Regions from separate parts of the Tenacibaculum sp. genome, predicted to be linked through region 1. Evidence: riboswitches for the same ligand, from Rfam matches in the RefSeq annotation. Region 1 holds a riboswitch; the other holds the start of a gene.
The links. Region 1 has a riboswitch for cobalamin ahead of metE (5-methyltetrahydropteroyltriglutamate--homocysteine S-methyltransferase). Riboswitches for the same ligand answer to the same signal wherever they lie in the genome.
Positions count from the first base shown of each region.

Region 2: it holds a riboswitch for cobalamin, as region 1 does, so the genes downstream of both, ACN0WY_RS12710 (TonB-dependent receptor plug domain-containing protein) here and metE (5-methyltetrahydropteroyltriglutamate--homocysteine S-methyltransferase) in region 1, are expected to answer to the same signal.

Region 1 covers NZ_JBLWTZ010000002.1:217,075-226,782, reverse strand. Annotated here, with positions in the region: partial or broken gene ACN0WY_RS02355 (acyl-CoA thioesterase) at 1-109, opposite strand, end outside; gene metE (5-methyltetrahydropteroyltriglutamate--homocysteine S-methyltransferase) at 175-2,499, opposite strand; cobalamin riboswitch at 2,685-2,872, opposite strand; gene ACN0WY_RS02345 (DJ-1/PfpI family protein) at 2,984-3,739, opposite strand; gene ACN0WY_RS02340 (NAD(P)/FAD-dependent oxidoreductase) at 3,747-5,021, opposite strand; gene ACN0WY_RS02335 (Crp/Fnr family transcriptional regulator) at 5,104-5,673, opposite strand; gene ACN0WY_RS02330 (saccharopine dehydrogenase family protein) at 5,784-7,154, opposite strand; gene ACN0WY_RS02325 (DUF423 domain-containing protein) at 7,235-7,615, shown strand; gene pckA (phosphoenolpyruvate carboxykinase (ATP)) at 7,702-9,294, shown strand; gene ade (adenine deaminase) at 9,385-9,708, shown strand, end outside.
Region 2 covers NZ_JBLWTZ010000016.1:49,147-58,854, forward strand. Annotated here, with positions in the region: gene gcvT (glycine cleavage system aminomethyltransferase GcvT) at 1-467, shown strand, start outside; gene ACN0WY_RS12685 (efflux RND transporter periplasmic adaptor subunit) at 731-1,837, opposite strand; gene ACN0WY_RS12690 (ABC transporter permease) at 1,860-3,104, opposite strand; gene ACN0WY_RS12695 (ABC transporter permease) at 3,107-4,336, opposite strand; gene ACN0WY_RS12700 (ABC transporter ATP-binding protein) at 4,339-5,043, opposite strand; gene ACN0WY_RS12705 (thiol-disulfide oxidoreductase DCC family protein) at 5,192-5,605, shown strand; gene ACN0WY_RS12710 (TonB-dependent receptor plug domain-containing protein) at 5,680-7,572, opposite strand; cobalamin riboswitch at 7,655-7,850, opposite strand; gene ACN0WY_RS12715 (ABC transporter substrate-binding protein) at 7,860-8,798, opposite strand; gene ACN0WY_RS12720 (bifunctional adenosylcobinamide kinase/adenosylcobinamide-phosphate guanylyltransferase) at 8,900-9,403, shown strand; gene cobT (nicotinate-nucleotide--dimethylbenzimidazole phosphoribosyltransferase) at 9,407-9,708, shown strand, end outside.

The sequences.
Region 1 (9,708 bases):
ATTGCATGGCAGTTCCTCCGAACAGTGTATCATAATGATTGGTTGTATTTGGAAATACGGCTTTGAAAATTCGTGTTTCAGATTGAGTTATTTTTTCTTCTGTGGTCATTTTTTATTTCTTTAGTATGATTAGTGCCTGAACATGATAGTATTCAGGCACTTTTTAAACCATTATTAGTTTACAGTTTCTAAGGTGTTAGTACTGTAGCTTAATGAAGCTTCTTTTGCAGCGGAAACCATAGCGAGTAATGCTTTTTCTGTTTCGTCCCAATGTCTGGTTTTCAAACCGCAATCCGGATTTACCCAAAGTTGAGAAGCTGGAATAACTTTTTGTGCTTTTTGTAGTAACTCAACCATTTCTTCTTTTGAAGGAACTCTTGGTGAATGGATATCGTAAACTCCAGGACCAATTTCGTTCGGGTATTTGAAATCGGCAAAGGCATTCAATAGCTCCATTTGAGAGCGTGAACATTCAATAGTAATCACATCGGCATCCATATCAGCAATGTTTTGAATAATGTCATTAAACTCTGAATAACACATATGTGTATGTATTTGAGTAGCGTCATCTACACCACATGATGAAATTTTAAAAGCTTCTACAGCCCATTTTAGATAATCATTCCAACCTGATTTTCGAAGAGGAAGTCCTTCTCTTATAGCAGGTTCGTCAATTTGAATAACTCGAATACCAGCATTTTCTAGATCTTTAACTTCATCACGTATAGCCAGTGCAATTTGTTTACAAGTAATGCTACGAGGTTGATCGTCACGCACAAAAGACCATTGTAAAATGGTAACAGGGCCTGTAAGCATTCCTTTAACCCATTTGTCAGTTAAAGATTGCGCGTATTGCGACCAGTAAACAGTCATTGGATGAGGTCGGTAAACATCGCCATAAATGATAGGAGGTTTTACACAACGACTACCATAACTTTGAACCCAACCTTTTTTAGTGAAAGTAACCCCAGCAAGTTGCTCACCAAAATACTCTACCATGTCGTTTCGTTCATATTCACCATGAACTAATACGTCAAGACCTATTTTTTCTTGCCATTGAATGGTCTTTTGAGTTTCCTTTTTAAGTAAGTATTTATATTCTTTACTACTTAAATTTCCTTTTTTATACTGAACCCTCCAGCTTCTTACTTCTTTGGTTTGAGGGAAGGAGCCAATGGTAGTGGTAGGGAATAGTGGTAAATTCAATACTTTATTTTGTGCTTCTTGACGAACTGAAAAGTCATTTTTTCTTTGAGAATCTAATTTAGTAACGGCATCAACACGCAGTTTTACATCGTTATGATGAATTAATGTTGAAGATTTTCTGTTTTCAATAGCTTTTTTGTTTTCTTCAAAAGCATTTAAAACACTTTTATCACTAGTGCTTTTAGATAACTTTTTTAATAAGCTTACTTCGGTAAGTTTTTGTTTAGCGAAGGCAAGCCATTGTTTAATTTGGCCGTCTAAAGATGTCTCTAAGTCTAAATCACATGGGGAATGTAATAAGGAACAAGAAGGAGCTATAAAAACTCTGTCAGAGCCCAATTTATCAGTAGCTTTTTGAATAAGTTGCAAGGACTTTTCAAAATCATTCTTCCAAATATTTCTACCATCTACAATACCTAATGATAAAATTTTGTTTTCAGTAAATGTGTTCAATACATCATCTAATTGTTCTTCGCAGCGAACTAAGTCGATATGTAGTGCATCTATAGGGAGAATATTGGCCAACGAAAGGTTATCTTTTAGTCCTTCAAAATAGGTAGTCACTATAAATTGTAGTTTAGGGAACTTTTTTCTAATCTCATTATAGATAAATTGATAGGTTTCTTTAGTTTTTTCACTCAAGTCTAATGCTAAGAAAGGTTCGTCAAACTGAATCCACTCAGCGCCATGTGTTTGAAGCTCTTGTAGAATTTCAAGATACACAGGAAGTAGTTTTGAGGCCAAATCTAATTTGTCAAAACCTTCTTCTTTTTCTTTTCCTAAAAGAAGGTAGCTAACCAAACCAATAATTACAGGTTTGGCATTAATTCCCGCTTGTTTTGCCCCGACAAACTCATTAACAATTTTGTTGGAAAACAGTTTAAACTCTTGATCTCTATAAAATTCAGGAACGATATAATGGTAATTGGTGTCAAACCATTTGGTCATTTCCATAGCAGTAATATCAAGGTTATCTTTTTGATATCCTCTTGCCATAGCAAAGTAAAGATCCAGTTCAGAGTTTGAAGTTTTTAAAGCTACTTCATTGTAACGTTTAGGAACTGCACCAACAGTAAGTGTCATATCTAACACCTGATCGTAATAAGAAAAATCATTACAAGGAATGAGGTCTATGCCTGCTTTTTGCTGTGTTTCCCAGTTTTGTTGACAGATGTTTCTTCCTGTTTCAAGAAGTTCCTGTAAACTAGTTTTGCCCGACCAATATTGCTCGCAGGCTTTTTTGAGTTCTCTGTTGCTACCAATACGCGGATAGCCAAGAATGTGCGTTTGCATTTTCTTTTAAACTTTTATAATTAAACAATAATTTAAAAGCTCTTTTAGATGCTTCGCAATGCTAAAAACGATAAGATGTTTGAGGAAAAATAATGGTATACCAAAACAAGCACGGCATTCTATAAAAGAAAGTGTGCGTTAAAATATAACATCGGTATGACCCAAAAGCTTCAAATCGCGAAAGCATTGTCAATATCCGAATAGGCAGGTCTCCTGACTTATAACAGCTTTTATCATCCTTCCCGCTTTTGGCAGTGGATATGCTAGGATAAAAACTTTTGGTGTGTTACTTACAGTTGCGCGACAGTTCGTGATTTGCACACGATTCCCTATTAATCTACAGCTAAGTAAAACCTTTTCGGTTGATGAAGTATGTAAAGAACTTATCGGGGTAAATGTAGGTATTATTTTTTGAGAAAAGAGCATAAAAAAAGCATCAATTAATTGATGCTTATGTTTGAAAAAGAGCAATGATAGTGAATGTTTACTGTTCCCATTTTTTAAGTTGATCTAGGTATAAGTAACTTTCAATAAATTTTCTGTGTTCTGTATTTGTCATAATTTCAAGAAGCTCCAATGCTGAAATATAACTAGCTAAATTTCCGTTTGAAGATAAAAACTTACCGTCCTTAACAAAAGTCACCAAGCTGTCGTTTTGCACTTTTAAATTTGGATAGTCTTTTTGTAGTTGTTCACCACCACCAATCCATGTTACAATTTTATGACCATCTGCTATACCTGATTTACCAATTAAATTTGCCCCAGCACAATTACTAACAGTGTATTGGGTTTCTTGATTTTTTGTTTTTATAAAATTTACCACTTTATTATTATGTACTTGAGCATACATATCGTAAGCGCTTGGTACAAATAAAGCTGTTAGCTTAGGACAGTTGTCAAAAGTATAATCAGGAACAAAATGCATTCCTTCTTCGGTAGTAATGGGTTTAGGAGTCTCAGCTATTGCTACTACATTAAAAAGTTGTTTACCATCTTTGTCTACTTTACCAAAAACATCTGACGTTGCTATAACTTCTCCTTGTAAAACTCCGTTAAACATTAAAAGTCCAATTGTTGGTAGATCGGGATTAAAAGGTTTTAGGTGTTTAGTTAGGGTGTCAGTTGGAGATATAACTTGTTCAACTTCTTCAGTTTTGTTATCTGTTTTCGATTTTTCTGAATTACAACTAACAGTAATAATTGTAAAAATTAGTAGTGTTACAATGCTTAAATTTTTCATGCGTATTTTATTTAGTATCTCTTTGAGTAGGTTTAATAATCATTCTAAAATATTGGTCTTTGTATATGTAGTAGCCTAACCAGTTGTATAGAGTTCTTACTTTGTTTTTAAAGTTTACAAGTCCCATGATATGTACAAAAATCCAAATTAACCATGCAACAAAACCTTTTAAGGATTGTTTTTGACCAGGAAAGTCAAGTACAGCCTTATTTCGTCCAATAATAGCTAAAGAGCCTTTGTCGTTGTACTGAAAAGTCTTCCAGTTATCGTTTTTCCTATTAAGATTTTTAGCTAAGTTCTTTGCCTGTTGTAATGCTGGTTGGGCTAATTGCGGGTGCCCATTAGGATAGTTCTCATCGCCTAAAACTAAGGCGCAGTCTCCTAAAGCATAAATGTTATCATATGAATGTACTATATTAAATGAATTTGTTTTTAATCTTCTACCGGGACCAAAGCTTTCTGTTGAAAAACCATCAAATGTTTTTGCACATACACCAGCTGCCCAAATAAGGTTTTTGGTTTCTATTTTTTCTCCGTTTGATAAGTACACAGTTTCACCATCAAAGTCATTAACCATAGTATTCATCGTTAATCTAACTCCGAGCTCACTTAACTTTTTAGAAGTGTATTTTTGTGCTTTTTTAGACATAGGAGCTAACACAGAGCTTTGACCATCGATAAGGTGAATTTCTCCAAAGTCGTTTTCATCTAACTCAGGATAATCTTTTATGATAATTGACGTTTTAATTTCAGATAAAATTCCTGAAAGCTCAACTCCAGTAGGACCTGCGCCAGCGATTACAAAAGTTAAACATTTTTTTCTTTCCTCTGGATTGTGAATTCTAGTAGCTCGGTCAAATCTAGTTAAGATAACATTTCTAAGAGATAAGGCATCACTAATCGTTTTCATAGGTAAACTGTACTTTTCAATGTTTTTGTTTCCAAAAAAGTTAGTTTCTGTTCCAGTAGCCATTACTAAGATGTCGTATTCTATTTCTCCATTACTTACCACTATTTTGTTTTCTTCGGGAACAACTTTTTCAAGAGTACCGAGTCGAAAACGAGCGTTTTTAAACTTTCTTAATATTTTTCTGAATGGATAACTAATTGCAGATGGTTCCATAAAACCTGTAGATACTTGATAGATTAAAGGAGGAAAGAAGTTGTAGTTATTACTATCTACTAAAATAATCTGATAATTTTCTGAATTTCCTAATCCTTTTATAAGTTCTAATCCAGCAAACCCGCCGCCAACAACGACAAGTTTTTTCATATTTTTCATAATGCTATTATGCCCTTAAATTAATATAAGTACAAAGGTAGTTAAGAAGATTTCAGTAAAAAATAAACTAGCTTAAGAAATGTTATTTTCTTTTAATTTCACTTAAATATTCAGGAGTTAAGCCTAAAAAGCTAGCTAATAAATATTGAGGTACTCGTTGCACAAACTCAGGAAAGTCTTCTCTAAACCTAAAAAACAGTTCTTCCTTAGAGTAGCTGTTTATGTATTTTAAACGCATTAAAGCAGCTCCGTAAGCTGTTTCGTATATGTTTCTGAAATATTTTTCTAGTAATGGGAATTTGCTTAATAATTCATTGTATTTCGAAAAGGAGATTGATAAAACTATAGAGTTTTCAACTGCCTCTATCGTAAAGTTAGCGTGTTTTTGGTGTTGAAACGCTAAAAAGTCTGTCAACCACCAATTCTCCAAAGCAAACTGTGTAGTTTTTTTATAGCCTAAATCATCAATAAAATATAATTGTAAACAACCTTTGGCAACAAAAAATAGTTTATCACATCGTTGGTTAGTAAATAATAAAGTTTCTTTTTTCTTGTAAGGTTGATGATCGAAAAATGTTGCTATTTCTGATAACTCTTCTTCAGAAAAAGAAGTGTATCCTTTAATATGCTCTGTTAAAATACGTTCGACCATTTGTTAGTGTAGTATTGAAATGTAAAAATACGAACTTTATAAATGAGTTCTTTTTAGCTAAAAAAAAGGCACCCTTGTTTAGATGCCTTTTTATTCGTTATTTGAAATTTTTACCCCTTTACACTCTCAGGGTTATAACCTAAATAAGGAACTTCTTTTTCAATAAAGTTAATTCCGTAGTCTTCTAATTCTTTTAAAATTGGTTCGTACACTTCTTTGTTGATTGGTAATTGTACGCCAGGAGTTGTAATATCACCATTTAAAATACGTACCGTAGCCATGGCTACAGGTAAACCAACCGTTTTTGCCATGGCAGTGTAGGTTTGATCATCACCTTTAATTACCATGCTGCTTTCAATTTGATACTTGTCTTCTTTGTATTGGTATCCAAAAATATGATGCATTACAATCATATCTTTATCTTCAGCTTCAAGAGTCCAAGAATCCATCAATATTTTTTGTAAAATTTCAGCAGGAGTAGCGTTTTTCAATCCTACTTTTTTATTCGGATTGAAGATGTCTAACTCTACAAATTTATCCCACATTAAATCATCTTGATCAATCTTTGTATACGAACGAAACTTTAACTCAACAGAATCTGAAGGAGAGTAGGCTAAGAAAAGGTTTGTGAAATCACGATAACTCATATTTTCTGAATCTTCAATCGTGTATGTATCGTCAGTCATTCCTAATTGAACAAATACGTTCCAAGCACGAGAAAATCCCACCTTACGAATTGTTCCGCGATACATAGTTTTAATATCTTCTAAACCATAAATACTTCTGTATTTTAAAGAATCACGGTTAGCGTATGCTTCAAATCTTCCACTACCATTAATAGTTAAAAATTCAGTTCTTCTAAATAATTTTTGATATGGAATGTACTTGTAGGTTCCTTCCTGTATAAACATTGAAGCTCCACCCTGACCTGCTAATACCACATTTCTAGGATTCCAAGTAAATTTATAGTTCCATAAATTAGTATCACTTTCAGGAGCTACTAATCCGCCACAAAAAGATTCAAATAATAGCATTTTACCTCCCTGTTCTTTTATGCGGTCAATAACTTGCATCGCACTCATATGGTCAATTCCTGGATCCAGACCAATTTCGTTCATAAATACTAATCCTTTTGCTTTAGCTTCTTCATCTAACGCTTTCATTTCATCAGAAATATATGAGGCGGTAACCATGTGTTTTCCGTAAGTAATACAATCTTTAGCTACTTCAATATGAAAACGAGCGGGTAACATTGAAATAACGATATCTGCTTTTTGAATTGCACTTGAGCGTTCTTCTGTATTAAAAACATCTAACTGTATTGCTGTAGCATTAGAATGATTGTTAACTTTAGATTGAGCACTTTCTAATGAAACATCACCAATAGTTATGTGTAGGCTTTCCTCTGAAGATTTATCTACTAAATATTTTATAAGTGAAGAGCTTGATCTACCAGCACCAATTATCAATATATTTCTCATTATAATGTATTTTTGTTATCACTAAATTTTGAGGCGACAATATCGCTAAAAAAGTTTAAATTTAAACAAAAACTAAAATAATGTATAAAAATTTAACAATAGCAGCGATTTTAGGAGGAATTGCTGTTGTTTTAGGAGCCTTTGGAGCTCATGCCTTAAAAACAAGACTAGCACCGGAAGCTTTAGAAAGTTTTGAAACTGCTGTACGTTATCAGGTTTTTCATGCGCTATTATTACTTTTAGTAAACATGTTTGCTGAGTTTACAAACAAAGAAAAGAACAGGATTAGTTATTTTTTAATAGCTGGAATTTTATTGTTTTCAGGATCCATTTATTTAATTTACTTAGCAAACGTTCCTGCAAAAGCCATTTGGTTTGTTACACCTTTAGGAGGAATGCTATTAATTATGGGTTGGAGCCTATTAGCATATCGCTTTTTTAAAAAAGTTATTAAAAGTTAAAGTTGATAAAATCTTTGTATGATTCATCTTTTTAATCAAAAAGAACTATTTTTGTCCAAAATTAAACACAACTAAAATCTTTTAAGATGACAAATCTTGATACGAAAACGATATCGTTAGATAACTTAGGCATAAAAGACGCTACGGTTCGTTATCAATTAACTTCAGACGAGTTACACGACATCACTATTGAAAAAGAACAAGGAGAAGAAACCAGTTTTGGAGCATTAGCTGTTAAAACAGGTGAGTTCACAGGTCGCTCTCCAATGGATCGTTTTATCGTTAAAGACGATATAACTGAAGACCAAGTTTGGTGGGGAGATATCAACATTCCTTTTGATTCAGAAAAATTTGACAAGCTATACGATAAAGTAACTAACTATTTATCAAACAAAGAGGTGTTTGTGCGTGATAGTTATGCATGTGCAGATGAAGACTACAAGTTAAATATTCGTGTTGTAAACGAATATCCTTGGAGTAACATGTTTGCATACAACATGTTTTTACGTCCTACAGCTGAAGAGTTGAAAAACTTTTCTCCAGAGTGGACAGTAGTAAACGCTCCAGGTTTTATGGCAGATCCAGCAATAGATGGAACACGCCAACACAACTTTGCTATCTTAAACTTTACTAGAAAAGTAGCATTAATTGGTGGTACAGGATATACAGGAGAAATTAAAAAGGGTATTTTCTCTGCGTTGAACTTTATTTTACCAGTATTTAAAAATACCTTACCAATGCACTGTTCTGCAAACGTTGGTAAAGATGGAGATACTGCTATTTTCTTCGGGTTATCAGGTACAGGTAAAACGACCTTATCTACGGATCCAAATCGTAGTTTAATTGGTGATGATGAGCATGGTTGGACTGCTGAAAACACAATCTTCAACTTTGAAGGTGGTTGTTATGCAAAAGTAATCGACTTATCTCAAGAGAAAGAACCAGAGATTTACGGAGCAATTAAAAGAGGAGCAATCCTTGAAAATATCGTGATGGACGATAAAGGAAAGGTAGATTTTGCTGATACATCAATTACACAAAATACACGTGTAAGTTACCCTATTTATCACATTGAAAATATTCAAACACCGTCAAAAGGTGCAAACCCAAAGAACATCTTCTTTTTAACAGCAGATGCTTTTGGAGTACTGCCTCCAATTTCTAAGTTAACACCAGGACAAGCAGCTTATCACTTTATTTCTGGATATACTGCTAAAGTAGCAGGTACAGAGGCAGGAATTAACGAGCCATTACCAAGTTTTTCAGCTTGTTTTGGAGCTCCATTTATGCCGTTACACCCAACGCGTTACGCTGAAATGTTAAGCAAGAAAATGCAAGAAGCAGGTGTAAACGTTTGGTTAATTAATACAGGATGGACAGGTGGTGCTTACGGTACTGGTAGCAGAATGAAATTAAAGTACACTCGTGCTATGATTACTGAAGCTTTAGAAGGGAATTTAGAAAATGTTGAATTTGTACAACATCCAATCTTCGGATTATCAATGCCAACTACTTGTGAAAATGTTCCTGATGAAGTGTTAAACCCAAAGCAAACATGGGCAGATAAACAGGCTTACGATGCAAAAGCTATGGAATTAGCAAATTCATTCAGAAAGAACTTTGCTCAGTTTGAAGAAATGGCAAGCGAGGAAATTATTAAAGGTGGGCCAATAGCGTAACCTTTAAAACATAAATACTAAGAAAGCATCCATAACGGATGCTTTTTTTGTGAAAAATACTCAGTATTTTAGCAATAAATAAATTTTAGCATGATTGTACAAGGAAATATAGTCGACATACAAAATAAACGAATCTTTAAAGGAGAAGTTGAGGTTAAAGAAGGAAAGATTACACAAATTATAGCAGTAGAACATACTGTAGAAAACTATATTTTACCTGGATTTATAGATGCGCATATTCATATTGAAAGCTCGATGTTAGTTCCTTCAGAATTTGCTAAAATAGCCGTAACACATGGTACGGTAGCAACCGTATCCGATCCACATGAAATAGCCAATGTGCTAGGGGTGAAAGGAGTTGATTTTATGATTGAAAACGGAAAGAAAGTTCCGTTAAAATTCAATTTTGGAGCA
Region 2 (9,708 bases), on a different contig from region 1:
TTTGGAACAACGTTTTTGAAGCTGGTAAAGACTGGGGAATTAAACCTATTGGTTTGGCTGCTCGTGATACTTTACGTTTAGAAATGGGATATTGTTTATATGGCAACGATATTGATGATACAACTTCTCCTTTAGAAGCTGGCTTAGGTTGGATTACTAAGTTTACAAAAGACTTTGTAAATGCTGAGGCTTTAAAAGCTCAAAAAGAAGCAGGTGTTACTCGTAAATTAGTTGCTTTTGAATTAACAGAGCGTGGGGTTCCTCGTCATGATTATGAAATTGTTGATGCTAATGGAAACAATATTGGTCGTGTTACTTCAGGTACCATGAGCCCATCATTAGGAAAAGGAATTGGATTAGGGTATGTTACTATTGAAAACTCAAAAGTAGATAGTGATATATTTATCCAAGTTCGTAAGAAACAAATTCCTGCTAAAGTAGTGAAGTTACCTTTTTATAAAGGTTAAAAAATATATCTAAAAAAAAGCAGCTTTTAAAAAAGCTGCTTTTTACCCCTTATTTAAATAATTTAATTTTCCCCAATAAATTAAATTAAGTACTCTGTAGTTTGAGCACTCCAAATATCTACAACAAAAGTCCCTTTTCCATCTTTACTTCCCTGAATGACACCTTTTTGGATATGAGTGTGTTATATTATACCATAAAAGTAAAAAGCAGCTCTTAAAAGAACTGCTTTCCAACTATTAATCAATACTTTATCTAAATAGTATTAATTTTTCTTTTCGTCATCTTTCGATGCTTTGTTCCATATTTTAATTTCGTCATTAGCGGTTACCCCTTCTAGTACTTCAATATTTACACCATCAGAAACTCCTAGTTTTAACTCGCGTTTTTCAAACTCATCTTCTCCTTTTTTAATCTCTACATATGGTTCTTCTGTTTTTTTATCAAAACGCAATAACGATTCTTTGATCGATAAAACACTGTCCTTTTTCTCTAAAACGATATCTGCATTGGCACTATAACCGGCTCTTACAAAATAATTTTCATCAAGTGTTACATCTGCTTTAATTTTAAATTGGACCGCTCCGTTTTCTTCGGTTCCTTTTGGAGCTATAAAGTTCAAAACTGCTGGAAACTTCTTACTTTCAATCGCCCCTAATGAAACTTGAATGTTTGAGCCTTTTACCAATTTACCTACTTCTGATTCATCAACTTGCCCTTCAAAAATCATTTTCTCCATATCTGCAATGGTAGCAATGGTAGTCCCTGCATTAAAATTGTTAGATTGAATTACTTGATATCCTTTTTTAACAGGAATTTCTACTACCATACCAGAGGTGGTAGCTCTAATATTTGTATTAGCTCCAGCAGAACCTACAGATCCTTTTTTAATGATTTGGTAATCATTTTGAGCATTGGTTAAATCGTTTTTTGCTTGGTTATACGACAATTGAGAGGCTTCAAATTCTTGACTAGAAATGACTCCATTATCAAAAAGTTTCTTGTTTCTATCGTATTGAGTTTTTGCATTGTTTAATTGAATTTGCACTGAGTTTATTCTTCCTCTAGCACTTTGTAATGATTGTTCGTTTGGCACAACTCTTACCGTTGCTAATAAATCTCCTGCTTTTACAATAGCTCCCTCTTCAACAACAATTTTGTCTATAATTCCTGCAATTTGAGGTTTGATTTCAACTTCTTCTAAGGGAACCACTTTTCCGGTAGCTACCGCTTTTTTTACGATTGTGGTTTTAAATGGTTTTTCTGTTTCATAGGTTACCACACTTTTTTGATTTTTCTTCCCTAACCAAATTAGGATGACTACAAATAATAGTGCTACTATTCCTAAGATAATTTTTGCTCTTTTGCTCATGATTAATTGATTGTTTCTTTTTTTATTCTTCTCTTAATGCTTCGATTGGTTTTACTACTGTTGCCATATATGCTGGTATTAATCCTATTAAGGTTCCTAAAACTACTAAGATTAAAAAAGCCAACATTACTATGGGTATATTTACGGTTGGATTTACGAGTGTTGGATCGTCTCCACTTCCTACTAAACGGTCTAGTAAGAATAAAACAAATCCTCCAAAAATAATTCCTAACATGCCTGCTACGGTGGTTAAGAATACAGATTCTAATACTATTTGTCTTCTTATACTTTTGGGAGTTGCTCCTAAAGCTCTTCTGATTCCAATTTCTTTCGTACGCTCTTTTACGGTTATTAATAAGATATTACCGATGGCAAAAACCCCTGCTATTAAGGTTGCAATTCCTACAAACCAAGTTAGAAACTGCATTCCTGTTAAAAAGCCCATTAACTTATCTATTTGGTCTCCTAAGTTTACACTACCGAAAGCTCTTTTATCGTCTGGATGTACTTTGTGTAAGTTTTTTAAGGTTAACAGAATGTCTTTTTCCATCTGCTTAATATCTACTCCTTCATTGGCTGTAATCATCATCCAATCTACTTTATTGGATGTGTTGTATACTTTTTGAAAGGTAGTAAATGGAATATACGCTGTGTCTCCATCAATGTTGATTGTATTAGAAACCTTATATACTCCTACAACCTTATAGTTTACGTTGCTAATCTTCACATACTGTCCAATAGGTATTTCCTTTTTATCGAACAGTTGTTTGTACATATCTTCAGAAATAACACAAACTTTTGAATTGTTCTTTATGTCGTTTTGATTGAGAAATCTTCCGTAGATTAAATCTTTCTTTTGTACACGATCTAGCACTGGATAATCACCACTTACCTGAAAATCACCTGATTTAAAATCTTTAACAACAGTACCGTTAGTTTGATTTCTAGGTGCTAATAGCTTTATTTCATTGGCGTATTCTTTTTCAAGTACCTCAATGTCTTTAAAGGTTAAATTAAATCTTCTTCCTTTTTGAAACCCTTTAAAAGGCATGTCAGTTCTCTGCGTCCACATAAAAACACTATTGGTTGCAAAGTCTCCAAAAATTCTTTTAAAATTGTTTTCCATACCACGCGCAGCCCCTAACAAGACAACTAATATGAAAATTCCCCATAGCACACCTACAATGGTGATACCCGTTCTTAATTTGTTTTTACGAATACTTCCGTAAATTTCTTGCCAAGTGTCTGAATCAAATAAAAACTTCATAATTAGTCTGCTCTTAGTGCTACAATTGGTTTAATTTGTGCTGCCTTTTTTGCTGGTAAATACCCTGCAATTAATCCTGATAAGATTAAAATAATGGTAGCTCCTATTACAATTCCCGGACTTACACTTGGATCTTTGATAAAGTATTTTTCTAAACTATCTCCAATAGCACTTAAAATATAGGTTCCTAAACTCAGTCCTAAATACCCCGCGATAGTGGTTATTAAAATAGACTCTTGAATTACCATACCAATAATTGAAGATGGTTTTGCTCCTAATGCTTTACGGATTCCGAACTCTTTGGTACGCTCTTTAATCACAAAAATCATAATATTACTAATACCAATAATTCCTGCAATTAAGGTACCTGAACCTACAAAAATGACAATAAAGTACAATGCAAACATAAATTGGTTGATTCCTTTATTTGCTTCTGCCATATTTCTTACAGATAACGCACTTTGATCATCAGGATGAATATCTAGCTTATTACGTAAATCTCTTTCTAGTCGATTCCCAAATGTAATCGCTTGATCAAGGTTTAGTTTAGGGTCATATCCTATATTAATTTGACTGATGTAATCGTTGTTTCCATATAATTTCTGCGCTGTTGTAACAGGCATATAGGTCAATCGTTCTTCATTATCTCCTCCTTTATCAGAAAATATTCCGACTACTTTATACGAAATCCCATCAACATTTACTCTTTTTCCTAACGCTGGCTTTTCTCCAAATAAATCTTGCTTTACAAGCCTACCAATTACAATTACTTTAGATTTATTTTTTAAGTCTAAATCGTTAATATACCTTCCTTCATCAATAATTGTTTTTTCTAAAAACTGATGATCTGGATGAACTGCTCTTAACTGGTAGTTATTTTGATTGTTTTTATAGGCAATATTTACGCTCTTATATATTCTTGCTGTTAAATGTTGAATTTTGTTATCGTAGGTATCTTTTACGTAGTCAAAATCTTTATTTTTAAGTTGAATTCTTCTTCCTGTTTGTAATCCTTTATAAGGTTTGGATGTTTTCCATACTCTTACAAACATAGCATTGGTTGCATCGTCTACAAAAGCTGTTTTAAACTGATTTTGCAATCCTGACACAATTCCGAATAATAAGGTAAATAGTAAAATTGCAAAGGCTACGGTGAATCCTGATAAAACTGAACGCAGCTTATTTTTACCAATACTTTGAAATATTTCTCTCCAGCGATCTAAATCAAACATAATTAAATTGCTTTTGCTTTATTTGTTGCCGCTTCTGTTAACTCATCACTAATGATAACTCCATCTTTTAAACGAACAACTCTATTGGTTTGAGCAGCTACTTCTTCTTCGTGTGTAATTACAAAAACAGTCATCCCTTCATCGTTAATTTCTTTTAGTAAATCCATTACCGAATCGGTTGTAGTTGAATCTAATGCTCCTGTTGGTTCATCTGCTAACACTACTTTTGGTTTGGTGGCTAAAGCTCTTGCAATTGCTACTCGTTGCTTTTGACCTCCAGAAAGCTCGTTTGGCAAGTGATTAGCCCATTCTTTTAATCCTACTTTTTCAAGGTACTCTAAAGCTATTTCTAATCGTTCTTTCCTAGAAACTCCTTTGTAGTATAACGGTAATGCAACATTCTCTAAAGCGGTTTTGTAAGAAATTAAGTTAAATGACTGGAAAACGAATCCTAAAAACTTGTTACGCAATACCGCAGCTTTCTTTTCATTTAAGTTTTCTATTAACTGTCCATTTAAGTAATAGTTTCCTTCATCGTGTGTATCTAATAATCCTACAATATTTAATAAGGTAGATTTTCCAGACCCTGAAGATCCCATAATAGACACAAATTCCCCTTCTTTTATATGTAAATCCAACCCTTTTAAAACATGAAGTGAGTCTTTTCCTATAGGGTAAGATTTGTGAAGATTTTCTATTCGAATCATAGTGTTAGTTAATTTTTAAATAAAAATAAATACTGATCTTTCTAATCTACTGATAAATTATTGTTAAATCGTTATTTACTTTCTTACAAGACGCTTAATTTTGATTAATGTTACAAGTTAGCGCTTAATTTTTTACAAAAAATTAAATATGAACAATTTACCTAGTGATAAAAAAGTGATTTTGTTTGATGGTGTGTGTAATTTTTGCAACAATAGTGTGCTAAAAGTTATAAAATATGACGTGAAAAATCAGTTTGTTTTTACTTCTCTTCAGTCTGATATAGGAAAAGAAATTACACAATATTTAGGAATAGATACTTCAAAGGTTGATTCTATTATACTATATGAGCCAAATGTAGCTTATGATATTAAATCTACGGCTGCGTTAAAAATTATGAATGGTTTTGGTGGAATCTGGAAATTAACACAAGTTTTTTGGGTATTTCCAGAGGGGCTTAGAAATATTGTATACGATTATATTGCTAAAAATCGTTACAAATGGTTTGGTAAAAAAGAAGCGTGCATGGTTCCTTCTAAAGAAATACAAGAAAAGTTTTTATAAAAAATAAGCTCACCAAATTGGTGAGCTTATTCATAGCAATATTTCCCTGTTTATTTTGGGGGACGCTCTATAAATTAAAAGGATAAACGAACTCCCAACTTATAATTTCTTCCAAGAGTTGTATATCCTAAAGTTTCTTGATAATCTTCATTTAAAATGTTAGTTACTCCTAAAAATAACTTTACATTATCGTTCAACTTATGATTAGCTGAAAAATCTAACAACGAATATGACTCTAATGAAACATTCTCATAAGGGAATCCTCTAAAATCTGTATCATCTCTATCACTAACATATTGATAATTTAACGACAAATTAGTAGCTTTAATTTCATAATTTACTCCTGCGTTAATTTTATGTTTTGGAATTCTAATGGCTGTTTCTTCATTATTTGTGTAGGTATAATTAGTATTCAAACCTAAACTTTCTAATAATTTATAATTTACATTAAACTCAACCCCATTTACAACAGCATCACCAATATTGTCCATTGTATACGTTGTAGGATTGTATGCAATTATGTTTTCTATATCTCTATTAAAATAAACAGCATTAAGTACTAATGAGTTTAGCTTATACTCTACTCCTCCTTCATAAGTTACACTCTCTTGTGGTTCTAAATCAACATTCCCCCAAGAAGCATATAAATCTTGAACAGAAGGAGCTATAAAAGCTGTACTGTATGATGCTAAGAACTTAACATATCCATTTTCTTGTTTTATTCTATAAGATGGATTCACGTTATATACAAAATGGTTACCATATTTATTATGGTTATTCAATCTAACTCCTGCATTTACGTTCAATCCAAAATCTGATACATAAACAGCGTTCACATATGGATCTATCAATTTTGTTGTTGGTTCCTCTGAATACTCTGTCTTCGTTAACTCCGTTTCTCCATAAGGAATTGAATAGGTTTCAATTGTATTATGTTGAAAATTAACCCCAGCTAAAAAATATATTTTATCAAATTCATGCTTAAGAAATGCATCAGCTATGTAGTTTTCACCTTTGCTTATTCCTGGATATTGAGTGTTAACTCTATTAGAATCATACTTACTATAGGCCATGTTTATTTGTACACTTCCTTTTCCGTACTCATATTTAGGAGATAAGCTTACTCTATAGCTTTTATCTAACGAAACGTTATCAGCATCTGCGAAAGAACCTCCATCATAACTATTGGTAAATTCACTATAACTCCCTAGAGTATTGATAGAAAACTTATCATTAAACTTATAACCTAACTTCACATTTGTAGAAATACGTTGGAAAGGATCTGCTTTGAAAGTCTCTCCCCCTTCTGCTCTTGCTGCAGATGTTCCTTTTGTATCTAGAGAAGAAAAGCTTACTAAATAGTTAAAATCATTGATTTTCCCATTCACATTTGCTGAACTTTGAATGCTTGTGCCACTCTTCGTGTTTTGGTCATTATTTGTTCCACCAAACAACGATAACGCTACATTGGTTTTATTTGATTTTGCTTCTTTTAACTTAATATTTATTACAGCTGTTGCTGCTCCTGTTCCATATAAAGTACTGGCTGCTCCTTTAATAACCTCTATAGATTCAACATCATTTAAGTCTAATAATCTTAAATCAAAACTTCCAGAGCTACTTGATGGATTAGACACCTGAATTCCATCAATTAATACGACTACTTCTTTGGTACTTCCTCCTCTAACAAAAACTCCTAAAGTTTGTCCTGGTGAACTTGTGTTTCCGTTTATTTCAATTCCTGAAATACTATTAATTAAATCAACAACATTTTTACCACTGTTTCTTTCAATAGTTTCTGCTGTTATTTTATGAATAACTTTTCCAGAATTTTCCTTTTTTAATTTGAATTTAGAATCTGAAATTACAACTTCATCTAGTTGTATTGTTTTGTCTTGTTCTTGCGCATTGATATTAAACGCAAAAAATGATGTTAAAACACTTAAGTAAAGTACTTTTTTTTTCATTACTACTTAATCATTAAAGTTTAAAATCAGGAAAAATATAAGCGTAGAAAAACCACACCCAAACTTTTATCCCGAAAGTTCGAATTACATGTTGAATCTTGGCAGGTCTCCTGGCTTGCGTCTTGCAACATACCTTCCCATTTTAAAAACAGTGGTTTGAGTAATTGTTACAAGCTTAGTAGCTTACAGTTGCGGGAACAGCTTCGGTTTTGCACCGAATTCCCTTTTAATTCTCTTTAATAGGTGATTAAAGAAAAACCAAAAATCACGGCAAATGTATAGTATTCTTATAAATTAGCAACCATCAAATCATGATAATTTGCGAATTTTGTTTGTAAGTTTTCTGGAAGGGTATAATACGCTGGATGAATCATTTTTGCCAAACATTCAATTCCTTCTACTAAAGTTCCTGCAGAAGATTGTGTAAACATGGCAAAGTCGGCAATATACACTTGTTTGTTTTTTACCGCTCTTAAAGACGTCCATTCCTCTCTTTCTTCTAAAAATTTCATATCCTCAAGAGTTCTATCAATTCCGTATCCACAAGGAGCGATAATCAATACCTCTGGATTGTATTTTACGATTTTATCCCAAGAAATTACAATGCTATCTCCTGATGGATGCGATAACAAATCGATTCCACCTGCATACCCTATTTGATGAGGAATCCAGTGTCCGCAGTTGAACAACGGATCAATCCATTCTAACAACATTACACTTTTAGACTGGATTCTATGTTCACGTTGCACATCTACAATATCATAAATACGTTTTTTCAATCCACTTACATACGCTTCTCCTATTGCTTCCTGCTTCATAGCTTTTGCAATGGTTAATGCATTCTCAAAAACATCTTCTAACGAATTAGGAGTAATCGAAATTAATTCTGGAACCTTTGGTAGTTTATACGCCGATTTTGCCACAGATTCTGTATCTATCTGGCAAACATCACATACATCTTGTGTAAAAACAATGTCGGGTGCGATACGTTCCAAAACAGGTTCATCAACATAATACAACGTCTTTCCTTCTGCCTTGGTTTTAGAAAAAATAGCCGTTATTTCTTTACTCGTTAACACTTTTCCTTCCAACTTATATCGAACAGCTACTTCTTTTTCTTGTAAAGCTACTTCTGGACACTCAAAAGTAATTCCGTTTAAATAGTTCTGTAAGCCCATGTCATAAATCATCTGAGTTACTGCTGGCATAAAAGAAGATACTGTCATAATTCGTGGTTTTAGTTCAGCAAAAATAAACAGTTCTCTATTTTAATTTGTTTTTTATTAAAAATCTTTCCAATCTTTGTGTCAACAAAAAATGCGATTTCATGATATATTATATCTCAGGAGGTGAACGCTCAGGTAAAAGTAGCTATGCTCAAAAGTTAGCCGAATCTTTATCTGACACCCCTATTTACCTAGCCACTTCTCGTATTTGGGATGACAATTTTCAGCAACGAGTTGACAGACATGTTGCTGATAGAGATGAACGCTGGACCACTGTTGAAGAGGAAAAATGGTTAAGCAACGTGATTGCTGAAAAACAAACGGTGGTTATCGATTGTGTAACGCTGTGGCTAACAAATTTCTTTGTGGACACAAAATATGATATTGAAAAAGCATTAGAAATCGCCAAAGAAGAAATCAATAAACTGGTAGAAATTGACGCCAATATTATCATCATTTCTAATGAAATTGGTATGGGATTACATGCCAATTCCGAATCTAGTAGAAAATTTACACAACTACAAGGTTGGACGAACCAACACATAGCAAAGTTAGCTGATAAAGCCACTTTTATGGTATCTGGACTTCCTTTAACTTTAAAATAACACATGACAACAACAATAACTCCCCTATCAAAAGATTTACAGAACGAACTTCAAGAAGAAATCAACTTCAAAACCAAGCCAATTGGTGCTTTAGGGAGTTTAGAAAAAATCGCCATGCAAATTGGTTTAATTCAAAATACCACTACACCTGTACTCTCAAAACCTACTATTATGGTTTTTGCAGGAGATCATGGAATTGCTACCACAGGAAAAGTGAGTCCGTACCCACAAGAGGTTACGCAACAAATGGTGTTTAACTTTTTGCAAGGAGGTGCTGCTATTAATGTGTTTTGTAAACAGAATAA